4 regions of the Paenibacillus sp. LS-5 genome follow, and region 1 is predicted to be linked to each of the others. Evidence: riboswitches for the same ligand, from Rfam matches in the RefSeq annotation. Region 1 holds a riboswitch; each other region holds the start of a gene.
The links. A riboswitch is a leader RNA that binds a small molecule or an ion and turns the genes downstream of it on or off. The one in region 1 is predicted to bind thiamine pyrophosphate.

Region 2: linked by a shared signal. The riboswitch ahead of AC0MA3_RS25815 (thiamine phosphate synthase) and the one ahead of AC0MA3_RS00735 (ABC transporter ATP-binding protein) in region 1 are both predicted to bind thiamine pyrophosphate.
Region 3: linked by a shared signal. The riboswitch ahead of AC0MA3_RS23825 (ABC transporter substrate-binding protein) and the one ahead of AC0MA3_RS00735 (ABC transporter ATP-binding protein) in region 1 are both predicted to bind thiamine pyrophosphate.
Region 4: linked by a shared signal. The riboswitch ahead of thiC (phosphomethylpyrimidine synthase ThiC) and the one ahead of AC0MA3_RS00735 (ABC transporter ATP-binding protein) in region 1 are both predicted to bind thiamine pyrophosphate.

The regions. Positions count from the first base shown of each region.
Region 1 is NZ_JBWAVA010000001.1:160,140-167,959, forward strand. It holds gene AC0MA3_RS00725 (ABC transporter substrate-binding protein) at 1-1,009, opposite strand, end outside; gene AC0MA3_RS00730 (ABC transporter permease) at 1,015-1,791, opposite strand; gene AC0MA3_RS00735 (ABC transporter ATP-binding protein) at 1,778-2,464, opposite strand; TPP riboswitch at 2,691-2,793, opposite strand; gene AC0MA3_RS00740 (TetR/AcrR family transcriptional regulator) at 2,967-3,623, opposite strand; gene AC0MA3_RS00745 (DHA2 family efflux MFS transporter permease subunit) at 3,816-5,336, shown strand; gene AC0MA3_RS00750 (amino acid ABC transporter substrate-binding protein) at 5,627-6,478, shown strand; gene AC0MA3_RS00755 (amino acid ABC transporter permease) at 6,537-7,205, shown strand; gene AC0MA3_RS00760 (amino acid ABC transporter ATP-binding protein) at 7,217-7,820, shown strand, end outside.
Region 2 is NZ_JBWAVA010000030.1:14,220-22,039, reverse strand. It holds gene AC0MA3_RS25840 (fumarate hydratase) at 1-947, opposite strand, end outside; gene yfbR (5'-deoxynucleotidase) at 1,051-1,692, shown strand; gene thiH (2-iminoacetate synthase ThiH) at 1,777-2,889, opposite strand; gene AC0MA3_RS25825 (thiazole synthase) at 2,920-3,684, opposite strand; gene thiS (sulfur carrier protein ThiS) at 3,746-3,949, opposite strand; gene AC0MA3_RS25815 (thiamine phosphate synthase) at 4,009-4,611, opposite strand; TPP riboswitch at 4,734-4,835, opposite strand; gene AC0MA3_RS25810 (SDR family oxidoreductase) at 5,002-5,871, opposite strand; gene AC0MA3_RS25805 (NUDIX hydrolase) at 6,107-6,532, shown strand; gene AC0MA3_RS25800 (hypothetical protein) at 6,761-7,186, opposite strand; gene icd (NADP-dependent isocitrate dehydrogenase) at 7,326-7,820, opposite strand, start outside.
Region 3 is NZ_JBWAVA010000023.1:892-8,711, forward strand. It holds gene AC0MA3_RS23810 (ABC transporter ATP-binding protein) at 1-176, opposite strand, end outside; gene AC0MA3_RS23815 (ABC transporter permease) at 263-1,024, opposite strand; gene AC0MA3_RS23820 (thiamine-binding protein) at 1,021-1,314, opposite strand; gene AC0MA3_RS23825 (ABC transporter substrate-binding protein) at 1,369-2,445, opposite strand; TPP riboswitch at 2,568-2,680, opposite strand; gene AC0MA3_RS23830 (cobalamin-dependent protein) at 2,894-3,916, shown strand; gene AC0MA3_RS23835 (ATP-binding protein) at 3,953-5,644, shown strand; gene AC0MA3_RS23840 (hypothetical protein) at 5,646-7,106, opposite strand; gene AC0MA3_RS23845 (MFS transporter) at 7,149-7,820, opposite strand, start outside.
Region 4 is NZ_JBWAVA010000027.1:17,423-25,242, forward strand. It holds gene rapZ (RNase adapter RapZ) at 1-532, opposite strand, end outside; gene AC0MA3_RS25120 (ROK family glucokinase) at 579-1,529, opposite strand; gene AC0MA3_RS25125 (DUF438 domain-containing protein) at 1,789-3,057, opposite strand; gene AC0MA3_RS25130 (DUF1858 domain-containing protein) at 3,100-3,327, opposite strand; gene thiC (phosphomethylpyrimidine synthase ThiC) at 3,556-5,250, opposite strand; TPP riboswitch at 5,366-5,472, opposite strand; gene trxB (thioredoxin-disulfide reductase) at 5,542-6,495, opposite strand; gene AC0MA3_RS25145 (tetratricopeptide repeat protein) at 6,515-7,820, opposite strand, start outside.

The sequences.
Region 1 (7,820 bases):
TGCTATTTAGTAGACCGTTATCACTCAGCCAGTTCTGTACCTTTTCCCACGATGCAGGGTCCTGATAGCCAAACGGCTCATTCCCGGCGTCCATCAGGGGCAGCAACAGATTCAGGCTTTTGGACTCAATGCTTTTGTCGAGTGGAGCCGTAGCATCTTCGTGAGCCAGCAGAAGATCAAGCGCCTCTTGCGGATGGTCTGCCACGAATTGTTGTCCTTTACGTGCTGCATGGATGAACTTCTGAATGTAACCTTCCGAATTCTGCAGACCCAGGTCACTAGCAATCAGGACTAGCTCATAGTAATCGGGTACACCATAATCCGTTGGATCCAGTGAAGTAACCGGATGGCCTTCCTGTTCCAGAATCAGCTGCTCGTGGTTAATGAATCCGCCAATAATTCCATCTACACGTCCGGTAGAAAGGGCAGGAATCAGGTCAAAGCCAACATCAGTTATGTTTACTGCGCCAGGATCCCCGCCATCGCTTTGGATCATTGTTTTCAGCATTGCTTCATAGAGAGGGATAGAGGAGTACCCGGCAGTTTTGCCTGCAAGGTCTTTAGGACTCTTGATCCCGCTGTCCGCAGGAACCATCAGATGATTAAGCGGATGCCGGACGATCGCAGCAATAGACTTCACCGGAATCTGCTCGCCCCGTGCCATCAGCACCTGCGGCTGGTAGCTTAGGGCCAGGTCAACTTTGCCTGCGGCTACAAGCTTGAGAGCATCATTGCTGTCTGCGGGCATCTGAATATCCACAGTAAGACCTTCGTCGGCAAAATAGCCCTTCTGCTGGGCAGCGTACAGGAAGGAGTGGACAGCATTCGGATACCAGTCGAGCATAATCGTCAGCTTGTGGGGGGGCCCGCTATGATCTGCAGCTGCAGAACTGTCAGGTTCCTTAGTACTGCTATTTCCGCAGCCGGCTACCGCAACTCCCAGGCATAGAAGCAGCAATAATGGAAGCAAAGGAAGGGACCTTTTTCGAAAGGGTTGTTCAGTATGCATTAGTTTCATTGATGAATGCCTCTTTTCTGCACAATAATTTTTTCGAGCAGCACAATAAATAGAAATAGAACGATTCCGAGTGCGGATAAAAGAAATACAGCGGCGAACATTTCCGCGCTCTGCAGATTCCCCGCCATCCGCCGGCTGAAATACCCGAGCCCCCGGCTTCCGCCCAGCCATTCCCCGATCGTCGCACCAATGACGCAGTAGACCATAGAGAGCTTAAGTCCGGAGAACAAAGAGGGCAGTGCCGGCGGAATCTGGATCTTACGCAGAATCTGCCAGCGGGTGGCACCTAGTGTGAGTAGCAGTTCTTTGTACACAGCACCACTTTTGCGCAGACCATCAAAGGTACCTATAACTACCGGGAAGAAGGCGGTGAGGAATACTACCGCTACCTTGCTCCACATGGTATAGCCAAACCACATAATAAAAATGGGCGACAGTGCAATCAGTGGAACGGTCTGACTGATCACCAGCAAGGGGTATAGTGCTTTTTCAAGTGGAGTGAACATGTGCATACCCGTCCCCAGCAGCATCCCGCAGGTGGCCGACAGAACAAAACCAAGCAGAACCTCCTCCAGAGTAGCGGGTAGATGCTCACCGAAGAGCAGCAGTCTCTGCTCCACAAGCGCGGTCCATATGGCTGTTGGTGCCGGGAGAATGAAAGCCGGAATCAGCTTCATCCGGGCAGCGCTCTCCCAGCCGGTAAGTGTCACGAGGACTAATACGGCAAAAGGAACATAATCACTCACAAGGGTTCTGATACTAGCACGTCTCATGCAGCCTCCGCTCTAATTCCTCCCGCAAAGCAACAAATTGCGGTTCATAATTCATACGGTAGTGTCTGGGACGCGGCATTTCCACCCTGAATTCCTGTACACCGCCGCTAATTCCATTCATTAGATAGATCCGGTCACTGAGCAGCAGTGCCTCCTCCAGATCGTGGGTAATGAACAGAACGGTTTGTTGCAGACTGCCCCATAGTTCCAGGAGCCAGCGGTGTAACTCGCGTTTGGTAATGGCATCCAAGGCTCCAAAAGGCTCATCCAGCAGCAACAGCTCATTTCCGGCAGCAAGGGTGCGCAGCATAGCTATACGCTGACGCATCCCGCCGGACAGCTCCTGCGGGTAGAGCCGCTCTTTACCTTTAAGTCCAAACCGGTCCAGCATATCACGGATCTCCTTTATGGCTTCTGATTTGCTGCCTTTTCGCTTAAGCTCCCAGGGGAGCAGGCAGTTGTCCATCACGGTTCTCCAGGGCAGCAGCAGATCCTGCTGAGGCATATAAGCGACCTGGCCTAGTCTAGATGAAGGATCATTAGACGTCATACCGTGAATTTTCAATTCACCTTCCGTATGTTGAAGCAATCCGGCAATGATCTTGAACAGGGTGCTTTTCCCGCAGCCGCTGGCACCGACTATGGAAATGAATTCGCCCCGCCTGACATTCATTGAGAGTCCGCTGAATACCGTAGACTGCGGTGAAGCAGAGTAGGAATAGGACAGGTTACGGATAGATATCATCTTGGTATGTATAAGCCTCCTTTCTTGTACACGCATTTGCAGCCGGATTTGTAACGATCAAGAATGGGATGGAAACACAATAAAGACCCATCCGTCTCCAGAGGAGGCAAATGGGTCTGAAAGGTTCGGCAGTAGGCAAGGAGCAGTACCGCTGATCGTTTCTGTTCCACTTCCCTCCGCTGGTATGATCCAGATCAGGTTCCAAGGGTCCGAAGCTTAAAGCTTCGTCTCAGTCATAGACTCCCCTAGTGAAATAGCAGGTTAATATAATATTCGCAATTGCTAACTAAATAAGATGAACTTGAGAATGGATAACGATCATTGCGGAACGCCATGAATAACAAGACTTTCCGCAATGATGAGCCTAACATTCTCAAATTCACGTTCTATAATATAGCATATTCCAGAATGTTGTCAAAAGAAATAGTACTCAGCACCGCTGCAGCCCGGTTACGAAGAGGGTCAGAATTCCCTCGGAAATCTCTTTTTTGCCGGACCCGTGAAGCTTCTGTTGATAGAGGTAGAGATCAGGACTGAGGACTGCGATCAATGAAGTTGCAGCAAAATGGGGATCAATGGTTATCAGCTTGCCATCATCAGCGAGCCGCTGCAGCCGCTCGGCCATCACAGCATTCAGCCGCTGGAAAATCGGATGCTCAAACTGGGTAAGCTGTTTTTTGCCGGTAAACTCAGACTTGATCATCTGGAGCAGTTCGGCATGCTGGTCTATGAAATCCACGACCTGTTCGATACTCCTCCGCAGCCCCTCAATGGAGCTGTCTGATCCAGCCGGGACTTGAAGCTCGTGCTCCAGACTTGCAAGAAATTGTTCGGAACTGGTGGAGAGCAGGGCAGAGCAAATTTCACCTTTATCCGTAAATCTGCGGTAGAGCGACCCCTGACCCATTCCTGCCCGCTTGGCGATGCTGTACATGCTGACTGCTTCGAGACCATTATCTCTAAAAAGCTCTCGGGCGGCTTCAAGAATACGCTGTACATATGGATCCTGATAGTTCCGGGAGGATGATGGATTGGTTTGAGCTGTTGGATTTGAGGACGGGCTGCTGGCGGGTTCTCTCGGGTTCATAGCAGACTCCTTTCAGAAATTCAGCATAAATTTACAGAAAACGTGAGAACTACATTGACAGAGCGGACAATTGTCCGTAGACTAAAAAATGCGATACCGGACAGTTGTCCGTTTCAATATACATTATATAAATTATGCTGCGTTGCGGTCAATGAATTCCCCTTCGCAGTTCTATTCAGGAGGAGATAGAGAATGGATCAATCGCTGAAATCGGATGCCGATTTTCGTCTGTCAAGCATTCTGGTTCCACTGCTGGCTATCATTGCCGGTGTATTCATGGTGGTGCTCGACAGTACTGCTATGAATGTAGCTTTGTCCACGCTGGTTAAGGATTTCAATACAGATTTAAATACTTTGCAATGGATTGTGACCGGCTACATGCTGGCTCAGGCCTCAGTAATCCCGTTATCCGGGTGGTTGTCTGACCGATTCGGTTCTAAGACTGTTTTTCTGACTGCGGTTATTGTATTCACTATCGGTTCTATCCTCTGTGCAACACCTAGCCGTGCAGAGTGGCTAATAGCGTTCCGGGTCCTGCAAGGTCTGGGAGGAGGATGTGTGCTCCCGGTCGGCATGGCCTATGTCTATAAGCTGGCTCCCAAGAGTAAGGTAGGCGTAGTCATGGGAATTATGGGCATTCCTGTACTGTTCGCTCCGGCAATCGGTCCGGTCCTATCCGGCTGGCTGGTGGAATATCATTCCTGGCGCTGGATCTTTCTGATTAATATTCCTATCGGAATCATCTGTCTTCTCATCGGTTCACGTAAGCTGCCGCAATCGGAACGCAGCCAGGTTCCGGGTATGGATAAGCTTGGGATGATTCTTGGGCCGCTTGCATTTGCTTCTCTTTCTTACGGGGTAAGCCAGGGAGCGGATAGCTGGACATCGGACAAAACAATGATCGGCCTATTACTGGGTACGGCAGCGTTAATTGCTTTTGTCATTGCTGAGCTCCGTTCAGATACACCTCTGCTGGAGCTGCGTATTCTGCGCTCGCTTGATTTCAGCACAGGTATATTTGTACAGTGGATCGCACAGTTCGGTTTGTATGGTGCGTTGTTCCTGCTCCCGCAATTTCTGCAGCAGGCCCGCGGCTTCGGGGCATTCGATACCGGTCTTACCCTGCTGCCCCAGGCGATCGCTTCCGGCCTTATGATGCCCATTGCCGGGATTTTGTTCGACAAGATTGGAGTTCGCTGGCTGGTGGTCTGCGGACTTAGCCTTGTCTCGGGTGCTTTGTTCCAGTATTCTCATGTGGACCTCACCACGCAGAGCAGAGATTTGATTCTGCCGCTGATCATGTGCGGTGCAGGCATGGGTATGATGGTAATGCCTATGAATACACATCTGCTCAACAAGGCCCCGAGTCATCTGGTTAACCGGGTTACCTCTTTGACTAACTCCATGCAACAGGTAATCAACTCACTGGCTGTATCTACACTTGTAACGATCTTGACCTCAAGAGCGGCAGCACGGGGCGCCGAAATGCAAAAGGCTGCAGCTGCGGCCGGCAAGAGCGCGGCCCAAGCTTCACCCGATGCTTTGAAGTTGGCTACACAGACTGTTCTGGCCAAAGGGTTCGACGATACTTTTCACATTATGATCTTTGTTGCTCTCGGAGGTGCTGTATTGGGTTTGCTCCTACGGAGAGGGCGCAGAGGTGGGAAAGACGGTTCAAAGTCAAAAGTGCAGCCAGAAATGATGCATGGTTAAGTTCTGATAGTAAGTCAGGATTAGATCTGACAATCTCCGTTCAGCATTCAGGTGCTGCGGAGATTTTTTTGTTTCTGATTCTTCTGGGGAGATTAATAAGTTTTGGGCAAGCTATCCCTATATGAGTGCTTTCAGAAAGTGAATTGTAAGGTTGTAACGCTTACAACACAATTCCGATGTTTATTATCGGAAAAAGGTATTGACTCCACTGACTTGAGGGTGTTACTATTCAACTTGCCGGTGAACAGCCGGTACATACAGAGAATGATACGAGAGGGGTTAATCTATTTATGAAAAAACTTAGTCTGACTATCCTATTGCTGCTTACAGTGGTGCTGGTGGCTGCTTGCGGCAATAATAACAATAATACCGGAGGCAATAACACAGCAGCCGAGTCCTCGGCAGCACCCACTGAAGGAGCAGCTGCACCTGCGGAACAAAACAGCCTGGAGGTCATCAAAGCCAGCGGCAAGCTGCGCATTGGAACAGAGGGAACCTATGCGCCATTTACTTTCCATGATGCTTCCGGCAAGCTAACTGGCTTTGACGTAGAGATCGCTGAAGAAGTTGCCAAGCGGCTGGGAGTGAAAGCGGAATTCTTCGAAACCCAGTGGGACGGAATTTTTGCCGGGATGGACGCCAAGCGCTTTGACGTTATCTTCAATGAAGTTTCCATTACCGACGAGCGCAAGGTGAAGTACGATTTCTCGGACCCTTATATTGTCTCCAAAGCCGTGCTGATCGTTGGTGAGAAGAATGAAGACATCAAAGCCTTCGCGGATCTGAAAGGCAAAAAAGCCGGCCAGTCCCTGACCAGTAATCTGTCCGATATCGCTCGTGAGAACGGGGCGGAAATCGTGGCTACTGACGGTTTTAATCAGGCTATTGATCTGCTGACCTCAGGACGTATTGATGCAACCGTGAATGACGGACTATCCTATCTGGATCTGAAGAAGCAGAAGCCGGATGTGAAGATTAAGGTTGTTGACGAGATTGCAGAGGGTTCCCAGAGTGCTGCTGTTTTCCTGAAAGGCAATGATGAGCTCGTAGCCGCGGTGAGCGAAGCCCTGACAGCTATGAAAAGTGACGGTACGTACCTGAAGATTTCCGAGAAATATTTTGGCGCTGACGTTTCCAAATAATAACGGATGGACGAGGGCGGCTCAGGCCGCCCGGAGTCTAGAGAAGGATGTCTGATCTATGGATGACCGCAAAATACAAATTTTCCTTGATTCGATGCTGCCCCTGCTCAAAGCCGGGGTGGCTTTTACCATTCCGCTGGCTGTTGTCTCATTTATATTGGGACTGCTTCTTGCTGTGTTGACCGCACTTGTCCGTCTGTCACCATGGACTATACCGAAGCTGATCGCCCGTTTTTATGTATGGATCATTCGCGGCACACCGCTTCTGGTCCAGCTGTTTATCATTTTCTACGGTTTGCCGGTAGTTGGCATCATACTTGATCCTTTTATTGCAGCTACAATAGGATTCACGCTCAGTGTGGGCGCCTATTCCTCTGAGATTGTGCGGGCTGCAATTCTGTCGATACATAAAGGCCAATGGGAAGCCGCATTCTCAGTCGGAATGACGAGGGGACAGGCACTGCGGAGAGTCATCCTTCCTCAGGCGGCACGGGTATCGATTCCGTCATTGTCCAATTCCTTTATAAGTCTGGTTAAGGATACCTCGCTAGCCGCGACTATCACATATGTCGAAATTTTCAAAACAGCACAGCAGATCACAGCAACTACGTACGAACCGCTGTTATTGTATTGCGAAGCGGCTTTGTTCTATCTGCTGTTTTGTTCCGTACTGTCCATTCTGCAAAATTACCTGGAGAAACGGCTCGACCGCTTCTCGGCGAGATAAGGAGGAGTACCGTGATTGAAATTCGTGACTTGCATAAATCATTCGGTCCCCTCCAAGTACTGAAGGGTGTGGATCTTACCGTAGAACATGGTAAAGTACTCGTAATTATAGGTCCTTCCGGTTCCGGAAAAACAACATTGCTGCGCTGCTTCAATCTGTTAGAACAACCTGATCAGGGAAGCCTGTCACTGGGTGATCTGAAGCTAAATTTCACGGCTGGAGTCAAAATCCCGCAACGTTCAGTTCTGGCGCTTCGCCAGCGGACCGGGATGGTCTTTCAGTCCTATAATTTGTTCCCGCATATGACCGCTCTGGGCAATGTAATGGAGGGTCAGGTCACAGTCCAGAAACGTTCCAAGGAGGAGGCACGTAAGCGGGGCATTGAACTCCTGACCAAGGTTGGGCTTGCAGACAAGGTGGATGCCTATCCGCATCAATTATCAGGCGGACAGCAGCAGCGGGTTGCCATTGCGCGGGCGATGGCCGTGGAGCCTGAAGTGCTGCTATTCGATGAGCCCACTTCGGCGCTTGATCCCGAGCTGGTAGGGGAAGTATTGAAGGTAATCAAGCAGCTTGCCGCTGAAGGGATGACCATGGTCATCGTGACCCATGAGA
Region 2 (7,820 bases), on a different contig from region 1:
AGCACAGAAGCCGGTTCGGTGCTATCTTCCGTATCCACAGAGATTCCTGTGCCGCTCTCATAGAGCCATTCCTGAATCGTTCCGGCAGCCGGATCCACGAGAATCCCCTGACGGCGGAACGCCCAGCAGTTATAAGCCACGGAGACGAAAAAACTGGCCGGCAGCCGGTTCATAACACCTATCTTGCAGCCCAGCAGTGTAACTTCACCGCCAAATCCCATCGTGCCGATACCCAGTTTGTTGGCATTCTCCATAATATAGTCTTCAAGCTTGGCTAGATCCTGATTGGGATTCACATCCTCTACCTTGCGGAACAGCTGTTTCTTGGCAAGCTCATACCCGGTGGTACGGTCTCCGCCAATGCCGACTCCGATGAAACCGGCACTACAGCCCTGTCCCTGTGCCTGATATACCGAATGCAGAATGCATTTACGGATGCCGTCGAGATCGCGGCCGGCTTTGCCAAGTCCCTCCAGTTCCGCAGGCAGGCTGTACTGAATATTCTTATTCTCGCAGCCCCCGCCCTTCAGAATCAGCCGCACTTCCACGCCCTCTTCTTCCCACTGTTCAAAGTGAATCACCGGAGTGCCTGCTCCCAGATTATCCCCGCTATTCTCACCCGTCAGCGAATCTACGGAATTGGGGCGCAGCTTGCCATTCTTCGTCGCCCGGATAATGGCGTTATGGATGTCCTTCTTCATCTCGATCTGATTCACACCCACAGGAGTATGAATGATAAAAGTCGGCATCCCTGTATCCTGACAGATCGGAGATACCTGGAGCTCCGCCATGCCAATATTCTGCGCAATGGTGGTGAGCGCGAGGCCGGAGCGGGTTGCCCGGTCCTCCAGAGCACGTCCCTTAGCTACTGCCCGGCGCACATCACCCGGCAGATTTGTTGAGGTTTCTACGATCAGATTATATACGCTGTCTTCAAAATGCTGCATCTTCAGTCCAGCTCCTCTCCATGCGTTCGCGGTTGTCCAAACTCTGTTACAATTAGTTTTATCATAACATATTAAACCACGCATGAAAGGGGTTACGTAAAAATTGAATTACCATTTTTCAGCCTATCTGTACCGGCTTCAGTATATTCAGCGCTGGAGCCTCATGCGAAGCACGGCACCTGAGAACGTCGCGCAGCACTCATTCCAGGTTGCCCTGCTGGCGCATATGCTGTGCTCCATCGGCAACGCCCGCTTCGCCCGCTCGCTGAATGCCGACCGCGCAGCTGCAATGGCGCTGTTTCACGACGCTACTGAGGTCTTCACCGGCGATATCGCTACGCCGGTCAAGCACAACAATCCGCGGCTGCTGTCCAGCTTTCGCGACATGGAGCGGGTAGCCGCCGAGCGGCTGAAGGGAATGATTCCGCCGGAGCTTAGCTCTGTCTATGCCCCCCTTCTGCAGCCGCAAGACAGTCCCTCCGGCTCCGAGGATGCCCATTTGCTCCGCTATGTCAAAGCCGCAGACCATCTCGACGCTTATCTGAAATGCGTCTGGGAGGTCTCTGCAGGCAATCGTGAATTCGCAGCCGCCAAAGAACAGACGGCGGCCAAGCTGCGCGGTCTCGAAATGCCGGAGATGGAATATTTTCTGATCCATATGGCTCCCGGCTTCGAGATGTCTCTGGATGAATTGTCAGCCGGAACCGATAGCGGGCAGCCTACGGATGATACGGACAACAAATGAAGAACGAGTGCGCTGGGTATCAGGGTTACAGGGTCCTAACTCTAACAGCAATACCCGGGCTGTTACGGACTCGTAATGGGTCCGTTACACCGGCACCTTCAGCAGGTCCCAATCTTTGAAGACAGGCTGCAGACCGCTCTCCAGAAGCATGTCTGTTATCTCTTGCACAGTCCGTTCATCCGAGATTTCGAATTGCGGGGTTCCGCCATCCTGGGTGTGTCCTCCAACTTCAGTGGAGACACCTGCCGACATTTTGGTAATCCCCAGGTGGATCAGATGATCCCGCAGGGAAGCTGGCTCCCGGGTGGACAAGGTGATGCCGGATCGAGGCAGAAACAGCCGGTACGCCAAAATTATCTGAACCAGCGCACGGTCGGTAACGTCACTGTCCGGGTTGAATTCGCCCAAATACGGACGAAAGCGCGGGGCAGATAAGCCGATTTCGCATTCCGGATACTTGTCCTGCAGATAGCGTGCGTGCATTGCAGTCATGAAAGCCTCCTGCCGCCAGTCATACATACCCAGAAGAGCGCCAATGTTGACGGAGCGGAAACCGGCCTGACACCCCCGTTCGGGGGCATCCAGGCGATTGCGGTAGACTCTTTTTGGACCTTTCACATGCAGCTTGCGGTAGGTTTCCTGGTGGTAGACCTCCTGATACAGAGTCAACCCGTCTACTCCCGCTTCCCTAAGCTCCCGATATTCCTCGGTAGACAACGGATTTACCTCAATACTGACGGATGAGAAATATTCCAGAAGAATCTCCACGCATTCCTTCACATATGTGGCCGAACTTTCCCTGCGCGATTCTCCCGTCAGAATCAGGAGATGACGCAGACCTGTGGAGGAGATCGCTTTTGCCTCTTGTCTAACCTCATCAGGAGTCAATCTTTTTCTTGGAAAATCATAAATCGAGCTGAAGCTGCAATACGTACAGTGGTTCACACAGAAATCAGCCAGATACATCGGTGTGAACATCTGCATCACATGTCCAAAATGCGCACGGGTCAACTGCTGCGCTCGCTCAGCCATCTCCTCCAGACAAGCTTCTGCAGCCGGAGACAGCAGGGCCTGCAGGTCTTTTTCATCCAGACGATCTTTGCGAAGTACCCGTTTCACATCCTCTACCCGGTACTCCTGCCATAAGCTCTCGTAAGGCAATTGTTCCAGACGAGTCAGCACTTCATAAAAACTCATGTTACTCCCCCATTTCGCTTGGCCTGTGAGTTATTTCAGAAATCCGGTTAAAGGTGAAGACGCGACAGCCGTCTCTTCCACCGGACCGAGTCCAGCCAAATAGGCTTTACGGCCTGCAGCTACCGCCTCACGGAAGGCCTCTGCCATCAGCAGCGGATTACGGGCGGTGGCGATTGCCGTGTTGAGAAGCACAGCGGACGCACCCAGTTCCATCGCCTCAGCCGCTTCGGACGGGCGGCCAATGCCGGCGTCAACGATCACCGGAAGATCCACCTCTGAGATGAGAATACGCAGCAGCTCTTTGGTGCGCAGTCCCCGGTTAGAACCGATCGGTGAACCCAGCGGCATAATGGCAGCGGCTCCAGCCGCTTTCATCCGCAGCGCAGCGGAGAGGTCAGGGCTCATATAGGGCAGCACTACGAAACCTTCGGCAGCCAGTATCTCCGTAGCCCGGATGGTCTCCAGGTTATCCGGAAGCAAATATTTCTGATCACTGATCACCTCGATCTTGACCCAATTGCCGAGGCCTGCAGCTCTGGCCAGTCTGGCGATCCGCACAGCTTCCTCAGCGGTGCGTGCACCCGAAGTATTTGGAAGCAGGGTCATATGGGAAGGAATATGGCTGATAATATTGTCCTGGCTCTCCGGGTCTACACGGCGCAGGGCAACCGTGATCACCTGTGAGCCCGAAGATGACACCACCTCGGGAATCAGCGTATTGCGGCTGTATTTGCCGGTGCCGATGAACAGTCGGCTCGATAACTTAATGCCACCAATCACTAAAGGATCTAACATGAACTCGCCTCCTGGATTCTTCTGAACTTAAGAATTAGATAATAGAAAGTCGGTAACGCCTTCAGCCGCCGCCTACAAAATGCACCAGCTCCAGCCGGTCGCCGTCACATAACACCACTTCCTCATAATGATCCTTGCTGACAATCTCCCCGTTCCGTTCCACGATCACAAGCCGGTAGCTCCATTCGGGCCGGCTTAACAGATCGGCAACGGTCCGGCAGTCTTCAGCAACCTCTCCGGGTTTGCCGTTGATGATCAGATTCATGCCCTCTCACCTCCTTCGCGTGTCACGTTCATGACTCTACAAGCCTCCAAACCTCAGATCTACACCGCCTGTAACGCCAGACGGTAAGCATGGGCAGCGGCCACAGGGTCCTCCGCTCCACAAATACCGGACATGACCGCAATGCCAGCTGCACCATGCCTGATTACTTGATCAGCATTACCCTTATCAATCCCGCCGATGGCAATCAGCGGAATGCTGCTGCTGCGCACAACCTCCTCCAGGAGTGGCAAACCGCGCCCCTGCTGACCCGGCTTGCAGCCAGTAGGGAAGACATGCCCGTACAGGCAGTAGTCTGACCCCTGCCTGCCCGCCTCCGCGGCTTCCGCCGCCGAGTGTACCGACCTCCCCAGCCGGAGGCCGGGGGCAGCCGTGCGGGCCGCTGCGGGTGGCAAGCTGTGCCAGGCCAGCTGGACAGCACCTGCACCGACGGCCAGCGCAATATCCAGCCGGTCATTGATGACCAGTCTGGATGCGGGGATTCCAGCACGCAGAAGCTGCTCAGCCATACCCAGCAGTTCCACAGCAGAGCGGTGCTTTTCCCGCAGGTGAATATAGTCCACGTACGGATATACAGCTGCTGCAAGGCTGGCAAACCGCCCGGGGTCCAACTTACCATCCGATATCAAATGAATTTCAGCCACTTTGCACCTCCGGCTTCACTTTTTGGCAACTGAACGGTAACGCAAAAAAACCGCCCCCGGGATAGGAGGCAGTCATAAATTTCCGCAGGAATACGGGTGTAAGAGATACAACTCCGCTGCAGTTCATTCATTCTCCGCTTTCCTACGCTGGTGTTAACCAGATCAGGTTCAAAGGGTCCGAACCACACGTTCGTCTCAGCCTTACGGCACCCCTAGGGACAATTGCAATATTCAGTTGCTGACGTGGTTCATATTAACATAATATTCCTCAGAAAAGCTATCCCTTTTACAGGAAAGCTTAATTTAACCCGTTACAATAAAAAGAGCAGACCGCATAGGCCTGCTCTTACAACTATATTTTCCAGCACACGCTTGGCCGCTTAGTAGCTTCTAACCGTTGACAATTTCCCCGCCGTTGACATGCATGACCTGACCGCTGACATAGGATGAATCATCCGAAGCCAGATAGACATAGGCCGGCGCCAGCTCTTCCGGTTGCCCCGGACGCTGCATAGGCTGAGTGCCACCGAACTCACTGACCTTTTTAGCATCAAAAGTAGATGGAATCAGCGGTGTCCAGATCGGTCCCGGAGCTACAGCATTTACACGAATGCCCTTTTCCGCCAGATTCATCGACAGCGAGCGGGTAAAGCTTAGAATCGCGCCTTTCGTGGACGAATAGTCCAGCAGCTGCGGGCTGCCTCGATAGGCGGTAATCGATGTCGTATTGATGATCGTAGAGCCTTTTTTCAAGTGCGGCATGGCTGCTTTGGTCAAATAGAACATGGAGAAAATATTCGTACGGAACGTCCGCTCCAACTGCTCGGAAGTAATATCCTCAATCTTGTCCTGCGGATGCTGCTCGGCCGCATTGTTGATCAGGATGTCCAGCTTGCCCAGTCCCTCAACCGCCTTGTTGATCAGATCCTGGCAGAATGCTTCTACGCCGATATCACCGGCAATCAGAATACACTTCCGGCCTTCCTGCTCCACTTGGCGTTTGGTCTCTTCGGCATCGGAATGCTCATTCAGATAAGAAATGACCACATCCGCACCTTCCTTGGCAAAATGAACGGCAACCGCCCGTCCTATTCCGCTGTCGCCCCCCGTAATAAGTGCCGCCTTGCCCAGCAGTTTACCTGCCGCCTTGTAGCTGGAAGTTTCAAATTCCGGGCGCGGATTCATCTCACTCTCAATACCGGGCTGCCGGTCCTGCACCTGTGGAGGCAAAGTTTTGGAAGACTGTTTATTTTCTGGCATGATCCATTCTCCTTTCGCTGTGTACCTTTTGTTAGAGTAACCACATCGTATTAAGATGGCTTATGCGTCACTAATTATACAATCACTTCACGCTATGTTACTTACCACACTTCCAGGCTGTCCAAACATAAAATACAGTCGTTATTGGCGTGAAGGGCCGATATACTTTAGAGAAGTATGAATCCGGCATGACGCGGAAAGACCCATCTTTAAGACGAGGAGGCGCATATGTTAGATGACCAGAAATACACGAAGCATCATCGTTGCGGTCAAAGGAGTCATTCTGCATCAAGGCAGAATCCTGCTCGTACAGCGGGCAGCCGCAGATTCGGTAGGAGCAGGCAGCTGGGAATGTCCCGGCGGCAAAATTGAATTCGGGGAGGGCCTGGAGGCTGCGCTGGAGCGGGAGATTGAGGAGGAAACCGGACTTACGGTCAGGGTAGAGAACCTTCTGTATGCCACATCCTTTCTGACGGATCCTGGCAGGCAACTCATCATCATCACCTACTGGTGCCGCACCGATGGGAATACCGTGGTACTCTCCGAAGAGCACTCAGACTCTAAATGGTGTACCCGTCACGAGCTACAGAGCCTGCTTCCACCTGGGATTCAAGCGGAATTTGAAAAAAGCAATGTGTTTGCGTCAAAGGAACTGCTGTGAGGATCATCCGTAATATAAGAAGACTGCTATCCATTAGGAGAGCAGTCTTCTTATGTATGCCTAGCCACCTCAAGTGCTGCTTCAGCTGAACTACAGTCAGGGATAGGTATGTTCCACAATATACAGGGTTCATCCCATACCTTTTCCCTTACGAAATTTGTCTTCAGGTACTTCAACAAAAATAACCCTGACAGCCGCAGCCGCCAGAGCTATTTCACTTCAATAGGCTTAGATAATGTGTCTGTACACCATAAAAAACACCATTACGATCAGCACAACCATCAGTAGCAGACTCATCGTGCGTAGCTTCGCGGTATGGTCAGAGACATCACGGTTCTCGCGCATTCCGGCAGCGGCCAAACGCAAGGGCTTACTCATAATGCCACCCAAGGCAAACATCGCCAGCAGCAGTACTACGACAACAATCATCCAGGCTACGGTGTAATCCCCCTGTGAGATCATGTATCCGCCTGTCAACAGTTGAATCACCAGGCCATATTGGGCAAACCGGTTAAGTCCGCCGATCGCACTTAGCGTTCCTTCTTTGGCTGTATTAGACAGCTTGGCTGTACCGCTTAGAATAAACGGCAGCACCAGATAGAAGCCGAGCGCCAATGTCCCGATCATATGTAGGAAAAAGAAAATCCGATCCATATTTGACCTCCTCACTTTTCGCTATGATATAAGTTACATACTTATTATACCCAACCTCACCGTCGATGAAAAGAAAGCCCCCATTTCCGTTCAAGAAATGAGGGCATGTGCTTTAGAAGTTAGCTTAGTTAGCAGTAGACTACAGGTGCTTGATGATTTCGTCAGCAAATGCCGAGCATTTCAGCTCTGTGGCGCCTTCCATCTGACGGGCAAAGTCATAGGTCACAGTCTTGTTGTTGATGGCCGTGGTCATGCCTTTGTAGATTAGATCCGCCGCTTCCTGCCAGCCCAGGTGTTCAAGCAGCATAACGCCGGACAGAATAACTGAACCCGGATTTACTACGTCCTTATCCGCATACTTCGGTGCAGTACCATGAGTAGCTTCAAAAATGGCGTGACCCGTAATATAGTTGATGTTCGCTCCCGGTGCGATACCAATGCCGCCAATTTGTGCAGCCAGTGCATCGGAGAGGTAATCGCCGTTCAGGTTGAGCGTAGCAATCACATCGAAATCCGTTGGACGGGTCAATACCTGCTGCAGGGCAATATCCGCAATCGCATCCTTAATGATGATTTTGCCTGCGGCTTCTGCTTCCTTCTGAGCTGCATTAGCCGCAGCCTCGCCGCTCTGTTC
Region 3 (7,820 bases), on a different contig from region 1:
ATATGAAACAGGGTGCTTTTACCACAGCCTGAAGGGCCGACAATGGAGACGAATTCCTGCGGCTCAACGGTTAGTGATACATTGTCGAGTACGCGGGTCTCCCGGCCTCGGTGGAAGTAGGACTTGGATACGCCTCTTACATCCAGCGCAGGAGGGAGGGCTGGAGCTTCGGACATGTGCCCGAAGGGAACCTGTTCCCGGGTGTTCAAGTTTGGATGCCCTGCTGTCAAATCATTCATCCCCTTTCCGGGAAGTGTAAGTATCATGAGGTCTTGCGCGGCTTCCAGCGTACCAGCCATTTCTCGAGAAGTGCGATCAGCGCAAACAGCACCAGACTAAGAAGAACAATAATTACGATGGCGACGAACATCCGGTCTGTGCGGTAGGAGGCCTTCTGCAGCAGCATGTAGTAGCCAATGCCCTTGTCTGCACCGATCCACTCGGCGACTACAGCGCCCATTACTGCGTAGGTCGCGGAGATTTTAAGACCAGAGAACAGGGCTGGCAGAGAACCGGGAAGCTCCAGCTTCGAGAAGATTTGCCACTTGCTGGCCCCGGCCATTTTCATATAGTTCATCATGATCCGGTCGCTTTGGGCCAGCCCGCCCATAGCGGCGACGGCAACCGGGAAGAAGCAGACGAGTGTGATAAGTACGATTTTGGGCAGTAGTCCGAACCCGAACCAGATAATCAGCAGCGGCCCCAGAGCGATGGAGGGCACGTTCTGGCTGAGAATCAACAGCGGGTACAGTGCTCTTCTTAGCCAGGGCACCAAATGCAGCAGCAGAGCGACAATGAGGCCAACGCCTGTGCCGATCGGGAAGCCGATCAAGGTCAGCCGCAGCGTAGCGGCCGTATGTGCCCAAATGCCCGAAGCATTTCCCCGGGATTCGCGCGCGATATCGCCGGGGCTTGGCAGCATCCAGGAAGGGACGTGAAGTACGGAAACCGCCAATTGCCATACGCCCAGAAAAAAGATGACCGCCACAAGGGGCGGCCAGATTTGGTTCCAGTACGATCTCACGGCCGGTACTTTTCCGTCAGCTTGTCCATGCTGATTCCGCTGGGGTTATGAGCAATCTTGATTTGCGAGATGACGCTGGGGCTGCCCGATGCGATCAGCGCTTCATGCATTTGGCGCACCACTTCAAGCAATTCGCTGAGTTCGCCCTCCATTGTCGTTTCCAGCGGATTCACCTGGTGCTTGACGCCCGATTGCTGAATGACCTCTATGGCCTTATCCACATAAGGAATGGAATCCTCGTTATTCGGAGTTTTCGGAATGACTTGAATGCTAAGCAGGGTGTTTGCCATCTCAATCAGATCCTTTCGGGTTTTGTATCGTGAACTTTGCAAGGTTAATATATATTACTTGCTCTCCGGCAGATAATCATTCGTGAACGCCGAAGCAGCATCCAGCGGCTTGTCCAGCAGCTTCAGGCCGTACATCCAGTCGGCGTATTTCTGCCAGACCTCGGCTTTCTGCTCTCCCCATCTGGAGGCATCGTCCGTATATTTCGGGCTAAGCCACTTCTGGCTGGCCAGGACGAGCTTAGGGTCCAGATCCGGCACAGCTTTGGAGAGGATGGCGGCAGCTTCTTCCGGCTTGTCGATCGCATATTGATAGCCTTTGGAGGTAGCAGCAAGGAAAGCCTTCACCAGCTCCGGATGCTCAGCAATTTCCTTCTCGCTGGTCGTCAGCACTGGGGTGTAATAATCCAGCTGAGGCGCGTAATCCTTCAAATACAGCATATCCAGCGGCTCACCGCGCAGTTCAGCTTCAATACCGGTCCAGGCATAGAATATCCAGGCAAAATCGATGTCACGTTTCACGGCGGTGAAGAAATCGGCTTCTCCGATATTGACCAGCTTCACCTTTTTGACATCGCCGCCTTCAGGGTCCATGATCGCCTTCATGGCAGCTTCCTCAGCCGGAGAACCCCAGCCGCCGTAAGTTTTACCTTCGAAATCCTTTGGTGTCTTGATATTGCGGTCCTTCGGAGCGGCAAACCCCGAGGTGTTATGCTGGATGATAGCGGCAATCGAGACGAGCGGCACATCCTGCAGGCGGGCCAAGGTGAGCGCCTCCTGGGCACTGATGCCAAAAGCAGCTTCGCCCGAGGTAATCATCGTGTCGGCTCCCGCTGCACCCGGCTGTACAATTTCTACATCCAGGCCTTCCTCCTTGTAATAACCCAGCTCCTTGGCAGCATAGAGGCCGGTATGGTTAGTATTCGGCGTCCAGTCCAGGGCCACCTTGATCTTGGTCAGTTCCTTTGGCGCGTCCGTTTCTACAGCGGTTGCGGTTGCTTCCGGTGCGGCGTTGCTGTCTCCAGAGGGTGCAGTGCTATTTCCGCCGGAGTTGGTTGTATTGCTGCCGCACCCGGCCATGATGATAACCAACATGCAGCTGATGCAGAGCATTAGTGCTTTTTTGACTCCCATTGCTATTCTTCTCTCCTTCCAGCTACCCAGTCTTCTTAATTCTGATGATGTCCATACCAAAAAAAGCGCCCCGAAGATCGGGACGCCAGCAATTGCGTTAGGTGGCCGCTTAGCCGAAGTGGCTGAATGCGGGTGATGATTCCTACGCTGGCATTATCCAGATCAGGTATAAGGGTCAGTATCTTTAACGGGATACACTCTCAGCCAGCCAATTCCAGCCCCCCTGGTACTATGAAGTTATGGGTGTTGCTGTGTTCTTACGCTGTATTATAGCGGTCCCCTTCGGGGTTGTCCAGTACCAGCCCCAGATTCTGGCGGACTGCCAAACCTCACCAGACAGTGGACTTTCCAAATTGTATATATTAAAATTGTTACTTTACAATTCTGTTTTAATAAAGGAGTGACTCTTATACTCACTGATCAGCAAAATGCCGGAGAACGGCTGAAGGTGCTAGCGGAACAGTTGGCGGAGGAGGTCACTATACGTCAGTATGAGCGGCAGCCCGAGCTGCAGCACAGGTTCGGCCCTTCCGGAATGGCAAGAACCAAGCAGGATTCACTCTATCATTTACGGTATCTGGCGCAAAGTGTGGCGCTGGACAGTCCGCTTTTATTCATTAATTATATTATCTGGCTTAAGGTGCTGCTCGCACAGTACAAAATTACGGCTGAGGATCTGCAGATCAATCTGGGACTGATGAAGGAAGCTGTAGCTTCACAGGTAGAGACGCCGGAAAAAGAGCTGATTCTCAGCTATCTTGATATAGGAATCCACCATGCGCTCGAAGAGCAGAACCTGCCGCCCTTTCTTCAACCGGAGAAACCCTATTTCCGGGAGGCCGAAAGGTACCTGAAGCTGCTGCTGGACGGCGAACGCCGTAAGGCTTCAGAATTTGTGCTGGGGCTCCATGATGAGGGCGTGCCTATCCGTGATCTTTATCTGCATATTTTTCAGAGCAGCCAGTATGAGATTGGCCGTCTATGGCAGCTGGGTCACATTACTGTCGCTCAGGAGCACTACTGTACAGCCTGTACCCAGAGTATTATTTCCCAGCTTTATCCGCGTTGGATTCAGGCGCAGGAAGGGAAGAAGACTCTGGTTGCAGTCGGAGTCGGCCAGGAGCTGCATGAGATCGGACTGCGGATGCTGGCGGATTTCTTCGAAATGGAGGGCTGGAACACCTTTTATCTGGGCTCCAACATGCCTGCAGAAGGTCTGATCCGGTATCTGAAGGAACAGCCTGCCGACCTGCTGGCCATCTCCATCACCATGACTTTTCATGTATCGGAGGTTCAGCGTCTGATAGCTTCCATCCGTACACATGCGGAACTGAATCCCATCAAGATTATGGTTGGCGGAATGCCCTTTAATATAGACAGAGAGTTATGGCAAAAAGTCGGTGCTGACGGCTATGCCCCTGATGCCAAGGGGGCGCTGGAAATAGCGGGGCGTCTTATTCCTGATGCGTGACTCCGGGAGAATTGACATAGAAGGCGGGAGAAGGAAATGACCGACCATGAGCAAGAGATCCGGAAACTGAGAGAGACGATTGAGAAGCTCTCTAACCAGGTGATCCAGGGACAGCAAAGAGAAGAACAAGCCCTGGCTGAATTTTCTGCGATGAACAATGAATTAATTACGATGCACCGGTTGCTCACCAAGAATAGTGCCAGCCTTAAAGCCATGAAGGAAGAGGCGGAACGGGCCAACCGGGCAAAAAGCCTGTTTCTCGCTACAGTAAGCCACGAGATTCGTACGCCGATGAACGGAATTGTGGGGATGACTGAGCTTCTGGAGGCTGAGAACCCGACGGATGAGCAGCGGATTCATCTGGAGGTCATCCGGGAATCGGCACAATACCTGCTCCAGATGATCAATAATCTGCTGGATATCTCCAAGATTGAAGCCAGCAAAATGGAGCTGCAAAAGGCTCCGCTGAGCATACGCAATCTGCTTGAACATGCGGCAAGTCTCCTCTCTCCTGCCGCAGTGAAGCGCGGAAACACTCTGAAATGGCAGGTTGCAGGCAGTGTTGAGAGTACACTGAATGGAGACTCGTCCAAGATTCTTCAGGTGCTCATTAATTTGCTGGGGAATAGCATTAAGTTCACACAAGACGGAGTGGTGGAGGTACGCGTAGGACTGGCTGAAGAGGATGGCAAGCATCAGACGCTGTGCTTCGAAGTCAGGGACGAGGGCATTGGCATCCCGCTGAAGGCTCAAGCCGGGCTGTTCCGGCCGTATTCGCAAGTCAGCCAAGAGTCAGAGATGGCAGTAGAGGGAACAGGGCTGGGGTTGTCGATCTGCAAGTCGATGGTGGAGCTGATGGGGGGTGCGATCACGGTGGATAGTGCACCTGGCCAAGGCTCAACCTTCCGGTTTGAGATAGCGCTGGGCAAGACCGCCCGGCTGCAGGACAACCTGAATGCCGCTGAGGCTCTCCTGCTCCTGCCGGAGGCCCGCTTCAGTACAATGCCGGTGCTGGTTGCTGAGGACAATGGACTGAACAGCACACTCCTGCTGCTGCAACTGAAAAAATTGGGCATTACCAATGTAGAACTGGCCAATAATGGAAATCAGGCTATAGAAGCTTGGCAGAAGAGAGACTTCGGGCTTATTCTCATGGACAGCAGGCTGCCGGGCATGAATGGCGGCGAGGCGGTCCGGAGAATCCGCCAGCTGGAATCCACAGGAACAAGGATGAGAATTCCCATTATTGGTGTGACCGGGGATGGATCAGAAGAGAGCCGGGAAGCGTTTTTTCATGCGGGGCTGGATGACTGGGCCGTGAAGCCGCTGAATCTGGATAAGCTGAAGCAGCTTCTGGACAGATGGTTCGGGCCCAAGCCCTATATTCCGGTATTGAATCGGGATACAGTGTCCGGCATCCGGGAAATGGACGGGGAGGAAGAGCCGCAGCTGTTTCGGACGCTTGTCGATATGTTCAAGGAAGATACCCCGCTGCGGCTGGCTGCCCTGCAGGCAGCGGCGGAGGCCGGTGACCTGCAGGAGATGGCTTCGGTAGCCCATAGCCTGAAATCCGGCAGCCTTGGACTGGGAGCGCAGTACTTCGCCCATGTATGCGCAGGCGTTGAGCAGCATGCCAGAAGAGGAGAATATGAACGGGCGGCACTGCTGCTTCCCAGGCTTGCGCCTGCGTATGCGGAAGCCTGCCGTGAACTGGAGAGCCTGCTGTAGATCAGCGGGCTCTTTTTCTTTTTCTGCGGCGGCTGCGGATTCCGTTCCATAGCTGCTTCAGACTCAGGCCGATACTGACAGCGATCCCTGTGAAGGTGACGAACAGCGCCAGATATTCAAATGGGGAATACTCCAGCATTTTGCTCCAGTCAATCTTGCCTTTAAGGTCCTCGATCACCTGATTCATGCCATAAATACCGCTCACGACGGTGAACACCGTCAGGATCATGAGCAGTGTGTCCCGCCGCTTGGCCTGGAATTTCTCCTGGTATTGAAACAGGTCATTCAAAGTCATTTTGACCTCTTCAAACAGGGCGTCGTTCCCGTAGACTTTGCGCAGCTGAAAAAAAATCTCCCGGCCCTGGGACTGCGAAATTAACTCCAGAAAATAAAATTTGGCAGAGAACTTGTTAATCATAAAAATCAGGTTCTCGATTTCATCCACATCGTGGTTAATGCGCAGCCGAGAGTGGATGTTGGCCAGCTTCAGCAGAACGATTTTATGAAATATGCTCAGCAGCAGCCCATAGTAATATTCTCCATACATCTGATTAATAAGCTGGGTGGTCAGCTCAGGTTCAGCCCGGCTCAGGCAGCAGAATGTCTGCTCATTCGTCAAATAGTAAGTGTCCGGTCCCCAGCGGTTGTAGCAGTGTTCCTCGCAGTAATCCCGGATGTATCCGGGATCGCTGGCACTGATGTACGGTGTGCCTTCCACGGTAAGGCCATCCAGCTGGGAAGCACGGTACTGCTGCTCCACACTGATCTCACCCTCCTGGCCCACCTGCCCGTCAAAACCGTAAAAGGCCTGAACCAGCATTCTTTCATCCACAAAAAACGGTAAAGTCTCAAAATAAGCCCCATTGATTTCTGAAGGGTCGAGAAAAGGCTCCAGTCCGCTCACTAAATTCCTGAACACAAAATCCTCTACCTCATCAAAGGAGCGGTCATGGCAATGAATGGAGGTTTGTTTATCCCTTAAGGATACATCCTCCAGCGTACGGAAGCGGTCGGCAAATTCGAGGGCAATGCTGAAGGGGAGATGCTCCTCCTCTATGCTGACTCTAATGGTTAGGAAGCCGAGTTCGAAAGGACAGACGAATACATCCGTAGAGAGCACCTGGAAATGAACTGACTGTCCGGGCATCTCCATCCTGCAGGGAAGCTGATTGGCCCGGGAAAAGCGGCGGAAGGAATCTTTGTCCTTCTCACGGGGGAACAGCACATGGGCCGCAAACGGGAGGTAGCTCCGCTCCATTTTTTCATGGGAAACACAGTAGCCTTCGCCATAATAAGCGTCTTCCAGGTCTTTGTTGTCCAGAAAAAAACGGGTAAATCCCTCACGGGTCAGATGTTCGATCACTTTCGTGTCTTCACCCTCCTTGAGGGAGAAGGGGAAGATGAACTGCAGCAGGGCGGTATGGAGTGTTGGTTCAGAAGCTAAAGGGGTAAGTTCAGGCATCAATAGTTCCCACCCTTGCACAAGATATTTACATGAATTATATTACCCTATTTTCCAGGCTGCCACGCTTAACAGGAACAGCACGGCGGCAAAAGCAGCCAGCAGTCCCGAAGTCTGGGCGATCTGCAGATGATCCATGGACCAGCCGGTCACAAGCGGCAGCACCGCTCCGCCGATCCCGCCGGCAGCGATCATAATGCTTGGAGTGGACTCTTCGGCTCCGGGTAGCAGCTTGCTGGAGAAGACAAGTGATATGGAAAAGATGCCGGACATGCACAGCCCCAGCAGTGCCAGCACGGCAAAAGCGGCAATACGTTGCTCAGCAAACGGAAATAGCGCCAACAGCAGCAAGGTAGAGAAGCAACTAACCAGCACATATCTTCGATAGGAGATCCGCTCGGCAACAACTCCGGCATACAGCCGCCCAGCAGACATCGCCAGCCAGAAGAAGGTGACGGTCAGGGCCGCCGAAGCGTCGCTCATGCCGAGCTTGGCAATGAAGATTGCCGGCATGAAATTGACCAGGCTCATCTCCGTACCGACGTAGAGAAAGAAGAAAACAATGAACAAGCCGAGCAGCACCCACTGTTTGCCTTTATAGGGAAGCTTTCTTGAACGCAGGCGCTCAGTGCCCCGTTCCTTACGCGGGGGGCGTTCGTCGAGTACGCTCTGCAGGCGGCCGAACCCGCCCTTGGCCCAGAACAGCAGAGAGAT
Region 4 (7,820 bases), on a different contig from region 1:
TATTAACAGAAAGTGTGCTTTTACCTAAATGGGAAAAACGTGATACGATCTTCTCCTTTAGCTGGACGGGCTTCATGCTGCTGGTGTCCAGACATAAGGTGGCAGAGTTCTTCAACTCCTCCAGCATCTGACGTTCCAGGCGGATACCATCTAGCGGCATGCCTTTAGGTGCCAGCGGATGATGCCGCCGGCTCTCCTTGTAACGTTGTACCAGTACAGAATCCGTTGCATCCAGAAAGAGAATCTCAAAACCGATCGTAGACTCGTCTTTGATATAGGACAATGATTCCGACAAAGCGGTGAAGAACTCTCTCCCGCGCAAATCGATAACAAGCGCTACTTTGGCGATTTTCCCTTTGGATTGCTCAATCAGCTCAGCAAATTTGGGAATCAGCACCGGCGGCAAATTATCCACACAGAAAAACCCGAGATCCTCCAGACTCTGTACAGCAATCGTCTTGCCTGCACCTGACATGCCCGTAATAATGATCAGGGTGGCACCACCGGGCGGTGATTGTTCCAGTTCGGTCATCAAAGCGCCCCCTCCCTATAAATAGTATATGAAGAATTCCATCTGCTTAAGAACGCAGCAAAAGACCTGCAGCGCCAATAATACCCGCATCATTACCGAGCTCGGCCGGAACGATGGTCACTCCGGTCTGCAGCGGAGCCGGGGCCAGCTTTGCGAATACGCGTCGAACCTCTTCAAACAGAATATCTCCGGCTTTGGAGACCCCGCCCCCAACGATGAACACCTCTGGATTCAGTACCGCTGCGACAGCAGCCATGGATTTGCCCAGATAGAACGCAGCACGGTTCACAATCCGCAAAGCAACTTCATCTCCGGCTTTGGCGGCATCAAATACCTCTTTGGCGGCAATTTTCTCCACCATGGACAGGGAAGTGCGGTCGCCGCGGCTAACAGCATCATTTGCCATACGAATAATACCGGTTGCAGAGGAAACGGTCTCCAGACAACCCATGTTGCCGCAGCCGCATTGGATAGCTTCCAGATCAGGCACTACAGAAATATGACCAAGCTCGCCCGCAAGTCCGGCAAATCCTTGATACACTTTGCCATTAATAATGATTCCGCCGCCGACACCTGTGCCCAGCGTGTAGCAAACACAGTTCTCTACACCACGTCCCGCTCCGCTCCAGGCCTCGCCCAGCGCAGCCACATTCGCATCATTGTCTATTTTGACGGGCTTGTTCAAACGACCCTCCAGAATGGCACGGATCGGCACATCTCTAAAACCTATGTTAGGCGCAAGAATGATGATTCCTTCACGAATATTCGTAAACCCGGCCAGGCCCGCTCCTACACCGGCAAGCTGATCCCAAGAGTACGGGGATTCTTCCACAATCTGACGCACATACTTTTCGATATTATCGATGACAGCATCGACGCCATCGGCTGTCCCCGTAGGTCCCTCAAAGGTATGCAGCAGGTTCCCCTCGGCATTGCAGATTCCAACCTTAATCGTGGTTCCACCTAAATCCACGCCAACGTAGATACTTTCAGACATGTAACAAGCCACCTTTTTCTATGCTAAAATAGTTAATCCTACGTACCCACTATAATAGAAGGTATCCCTGCGGTCAAGGAAAGGCGGTACACCCGGCTATATGAAGAGTCTTGTATTTTTTTATAACAAAAAGTGCGGCTTTAAGAGAATCTGAAAAATTCCTGTTTTTATGAAAAAGGCCTCTTGCCTATGCGGCAAGGGGCGGATCAATCAGCATAAATTCAAGGCGGTGGACGGAGGGTAGTACGAATGTAGACAGCTACTCCGACAAAATCCGTTTCTGTCCCTCCAACGCGCGGATCGGGGCAATGTTCTGGGTGAATTCAAGGGTGCCCATGTAACGGCCCGCTTCGTCACGTACTGCGAAATAACGAATGTAGATAAATTTATCCTTTATGGCAATCCAGAAATCCTCGGCGTCTTTGCGGCCTGCCTTGAAATCCTCCAGCAGCTTCTCAACGACATGCACGCTTTGCGGCGGATGGCAGTTCTGCACCGTGCGGCCAATAACAGCCTTAGTGCGGGCGAAGATCCGTTCTTTGCCATGGGAGAAGTAACGAACAACATCATTTTCATCGATAAATGTCAGATCGACGGGCAGATGATTCAGCACGGTTTCCAGCTGATGCAGAGACAACAGGCCCGTCTCGAAGCGGATAAAGCCTTGAGGTGATAAGCCTTCTTTTCCATCTTCTGTGCTTTGCGCAACTGCCCCCTCCGGCTCTGCAGCACGCTCAGGAATCCACTCCCGCTCTGGAGCAGTCAGGCAGAAGCCAATTTCATCGCTTTCGCGGGCGATTTTGACCCATTCATCTTCAGTCAGTTTATCGAGCGCCATCGGCAGCAGAATATTTTCTTCCTTAAAGATCATTTCATTTACTTCCTGGATAATGTTCGTAAGCAGAGCTCCAACCTCTGCCGCTTCCCCGTTGTACGCACTGAGCGCTGCCTTGGCTTGTTTGATCATGCCGCGGATCCCATCATCCACTCCCCACATCACTTTGGTTGGGCCATAAATACCGTATTTCTCAAGGTAAGGGAACAGCAGATTTTCTTTGCGGCTGTAGTGCTTGTCGAGATCAAGCAGCAGGCTCAGATCCTCCAGCAGCTTGAAGATCATCTCTTCGCTGTCGTTTCTTTGGAATTTATCGGCATGCAGCTGCATACGGAAGTTCACCAGCCGCTCAATCTCACGGTTCTCCAGCTTGAAGGTGTGGACGGGATGTCCCGGCTGTTCCTCCGGCTTGGCAGAACGGTGAATCTCCTGGATCGATCCTTTGAAAATGGCCGTGTGCACAGAGCACAGGCGCTGTACCTCCGTTACAGGAATTCCTTCCTCCGTCATCAGGGAATGCTCCATCGCAGAAATTTCCTCTACCGTGACATCACCTACCGCTTCTGCAAAACGCGCCTTGACTTCCTCTACACTTTTACCGGCATGCAATTCCTTAATAATCTCCTTAAGCATGGCTTGGCGGCGTGTCTGCTCAGGAATATCCATTTCACGGTTGTTAATCAGTTCACTCATCGTTCTCTCTCCTTCTCCATTCAATCTGTTTATCTTAGCGCTCTATTCAATAATCTCGAAGCCACGGCTCTGAAAAGCCAGCCGGACGGTTTCGCGATCCATTTTCTTCATTGTGATTCCTTTCGACAAGGTCATGAACCGGCCCGCCGTCTGCAGCATGCCAGGCTTGGTGATATCGCGGAACCCCAGCTCAACCATAATGTCTATGGCTTCCGGATAACGGCTGACCAGCTCGAATATGGACTCATCCATGTTAAGGTGTTTGCTCATTGCACTCTCCTCCTGCAGCTTGGCTTTCTACCAATTGATAACCTTTCTCAACAACAGCTTAGCATAGGGCACAGGGCCGAAGAGTGATTGCAGTCACTAAATTTTAAAGTAGTTGTAGAAGGACAAAGATAATTCATAACGTGAAGCGGATAACCTCTTATCTTCAGAAAAAAAGCTGTCCCCTTACGCCTGGCAGCGCGGGAACAGCCTTAAGTGGTCCGGCTTGGGTTATAGCATTTTGCTTAGCCTGGACGAATTACGGATATCATGCGAAATACGCATACTGCAGAATTTGGGCCCGCACATGGAACAGAAGTGCGCTGTTTTGGCACCCTCGGCTGGAAGAGTCTCATCATGGTACTCCAGCGCCCGCTCCGGGTCCAGCGAAAGGTGGAACTGGTCACGCCAGCGGAACTCGAACCGCGCCTTCGACAGGGCATTGTCCCGATCCTGCGCACCTGGATGACCTTTGGCCAGATCTGCAGCATGTGCGGCGATTTTGTAGGTAACGACTCCTTCGCGTACATCATTTTTGTTAGGCAGTCCCAGGTGTTCCTTAGGCGTGACGTAGCACAGCATCGCTGTCCCGAACCAGCCGATCATCGCCGCACCAATCGCAGAAGTAATATGGTCATAACCTGGTGCAATATCCGTGGTTAAAGGACCCAGTGTATAAAAAGGGGCTTCCTGGCAGAGCTCCAGCTGCTTATCCATATTCTCCTTGATCTTGTGCATTGGCACATGTCCCGGACCTTCGACCATTACCTGAACATCGTGTTTCCAGGCGATGGCTGTCAACTCTCCAAGCGTCTCCAGTTCAGCGAACTGTGCCTCGTCATTGGCATCGTCAATGGAGCCCGGACGCAATCCGTCCCCCAGGGAGAAGGCCACATCATAAGTCTTCATAATCTCGCAAATCTCTTCAAAATGTGTATATAAAAAGTTCTCTTGTTGATGTGCAAGACACCAGGCCGCCATAATAGAGCCGCCACGTGAGACAATTCCGGTCATTCTTCCGGCAGTAAGCGGAATATAACGCTTCAGCACCCCGGCATGAATGGTGAAGTAATCCACACCCTGCTCCGCCTGTTCGATCAGCGTGTCCCGGTACAACTCCCAGGTCAGATCCTCGGCGATTCCTTTTACTTTCTCCAGTGCCTGATAAATGGGTACGGTTCCGATCGGTACCGGTGAATTGCGGATAATCCATTCGCGGGTGGCATGAATTTTCGCACCGGTAGATAGATCCATAATCGTATCCGCACCCCAGCGGGTAGCCCATCTCATCTTCTCCACTTCCTCTTCAATGGAAGAAGAGACGGCGGAATTCCCGATGTTCGCGTTGATCTTAACCAGGAAGTTACGGCCTATGATCATTGGTTCACTCTCGGGATGGTTGATATTGGCCGGGATAATCGCTCGGCCGGCAGCGACCTCATCCCTTACAAATTCAGGCCGTGTATTCTCCCGAATCGCGATATACTCCATTTCTGGTGTAATCATCCCCAGCCGTGCATAGTGGAGCTGGGTGACATTACAGCCCTTACGTGCTCTTAAGGGATTCCGCCGCAAGCCGGTGAACCCTTCCGTTGACGCTCCGTCTGCAGCCAAACCGTAATCTCCAGGTTGAACGGCTCTGCCGGCGTATTCATCTGAATCCCCACGTTCCGCAATCCAGCTTAAGCGGTGCGCCGGCAGGCCCTTACGTACATCGGTCTGTGCAGCAGCATCCGTGTAAATCCCACTAGTATCATAGACACGCAGCGGCTCATTATCCTCTTCCCCCGCAATCCCTTCGGTACGGCTGAGACGGATCTCACGCATCGGGACCTGAATATCCGGGCGCGAGCCCTCTACATACACCTTGCGGCTTGCGGGGAATCCCGAAAGATCAACTTGTTCCTTTTTTGATGAATCTGACATTCTTATCTCCTCCTCAACGCTCTGTGAGCCATTTTAGATAAGATCAGCACGCAGCAAAAAGCCGCTCCACCTGGAGCGGCTTTATTCACGAACAGCCAATAAGGCTGTGCTCAAAAAAGGTCCGGCTCCACTTTCCTACGCTGGTATGATCCAGATCAGGTTCAAGGGTCCGGGAATTCAATTTCCCCGTCTCAGCCCATTCAGGCTCCCCTAGTGGGTATCTATCTAATTAAATACAATCTACGCTAGCAGGTATTTATTGTCAACCAAAAATTCGCTTAGTCCGCTCCGTTACTTATCCAGCGTTTCACTCCAGTCATGCACCATAGTGCCTTCCAGATACTTCTCAGCATCCATAGCAGCCATACAGCCGGTTCCTGCAGCCGAAATCGCCTGCCGATAACGCGTATCCTGAACATCCCCACAAGCGAATACGCCTGGAATGTTAGTTTCTGTTGTTCCTGGATTCACCACGATATAGCCGTTGGCATCTGTAGTAATCTGACCGCCGAGGAATGCCGTATTCGGTGTGTGGCCGATAGCAACAAATACGCCATCTGCTTCCACTAGCTCCTCAAGACCTGTATCATTGTTGCGGACCGTCAGCCCCTTCACCCCGGTATCCCCAACGGTAACTTCAAGCGGCGTGCGGTTCAGTGCCCAGGCCACTTTGCTGTTCTCACGCGCCCGGTCCTGCATAATCTTCGAGGCGCGCAGCTCCGGACGGCGGTGGACCAGGGTTACGCTGGAAGCGAATCGAGTGAGAAAGCTGGCTTCCTCCATCGCGGAGTCGCCGCCGCCGACCACAACAATCTTTTTGCCGCGGAAGAAGAATCCATCGCAGGTTGCACAAGTACTAACCCCGCGTCCGACATTCTCCTGCTCTCCCGGTATGCCGAGGTACCTTGCGGAAGCACCGGTTGATATAATCACCGACTCTGCTTCCAGCACACCCAGTCCATCAACGGTTACTTTGAAGGGGCGCTGCGAGAAATCCACAGCATCCACCCAGCCGTTCTTAAATTGAGCCCCAAAGCGTTCAGCCTGCTTACGCATGTTATCCATCAGATCCGGACCTAAAATACCTTCTGGAAAACCTGGAAAGTTCTCTACCTCTGTCGTTGTAGTCAATTGTCCTCCTGGCTGCAATCCTTCAATAACAAGGGGGCTGAGGTTGGCACGTGCCAGATAAATCGCAGCAGTCAATCCTGCCGGACCTGTTCCGATTACAATTGTTTTGTACATTAGCAAGTCCTCCTTAGGGTCAGATATTTTCCGTAAATGGCGGCAAAACGTCTGCTGCCGCCCCATCCTGCGTTAACCCGCATGCTTGATCAATACGCCGGGCATACCGGCTTACCGTCGAGACGGAAACGCCGTAGTGCTGGGCAGCCTCACGGTAGGTAACCGGATGACCATGCAGCTTGGCGGTTAAATACTCCAGAGCTGCACACCAGCCCTCCGCATGCCGGAACAAAGGAACATCCGGGTAGAGGCGGGCTATGAACTGCTTCCAGAGGAGCTCGGCATCCTTCTTCTGCGCAGTATCAAATCTGCGGTCCTGCACAGCAGCCATATGGTCCAAGATCCGTTGCCAGTCCTCTTTCCACTCCGGCGGTCCTTTATGGCCTGACACAACAGGGTCCTGCACAGCCCTCTGGATTCCGCCTTCCTCCGGACTGCCGCCGATCAGACGCTGCAGACTGAGAAGCGCAGCCTCCTGAAGCGGTTCTTGCTCCGATACTGCCTTCAATACTTCAGACATTTCATCATCTTCAATCCAGTGGAGCGCTTCGGTCACCTGAAGCTTCGTATTGGCATCACCATAACGTAGCGCCCAGAAGAATGACGCACGCAGCAACGGATTATTCTGCAGTTCCTCAGTGAAGCTGTCCGTATTGTTCTTCCACTGCTTCAACTGTTCCTGAAAAGGCAGCTGATAATTATAGCTTACTTGAGACAGTTGCCGATCCTCTGCTTGTGCCAGCTGCATCTGGGACAGGAAAAATTTCGGAACTGCTGATTCCGGGTCCAGTCTGGCGGCCATTTGCCAGCAGCGTACAGCCTCATTATGGAGCCCGCTGTTGCTGGCCGCGGCCGCGCAATAATGGTATAAACCGGCATCACCGCCGACCTCTTCATCCTTCAGCAGACGGCGAAAATGTCCGTATGCTGTTTTGTGCTTGCCCAATATGCCCATCGTAGTTGCCATCTTGAATACATGCTCCTGATGAAAAGGCACAGTCGCTTCAAGCATACGCACCAAGCCTGCAAGTTGGTCCTGATCGCCGGCATATTGCAGAAAAATAGCCATATTGCAGAGTGCATGCAGGTTACCCGGGTCCTGCTTCAGCACTTCGCCAAGGCATTCCTTGGCTTTGGCGAAGCGGCCCATATAGAAATAGGCAAGAGCCAGATTGTTATGTGCCGCCAGGAAGTCCGGGATGTTCTGGACAATCTCTTCAAGCAGCTTGACCGCTTGCGGAAATTTCCCTTCCTCCAAAAGACTCCGGGCTCTGTCATGCTCCACCACACCTTCCCGGCTGCGGATCCGGACTAACGGAGCGGGA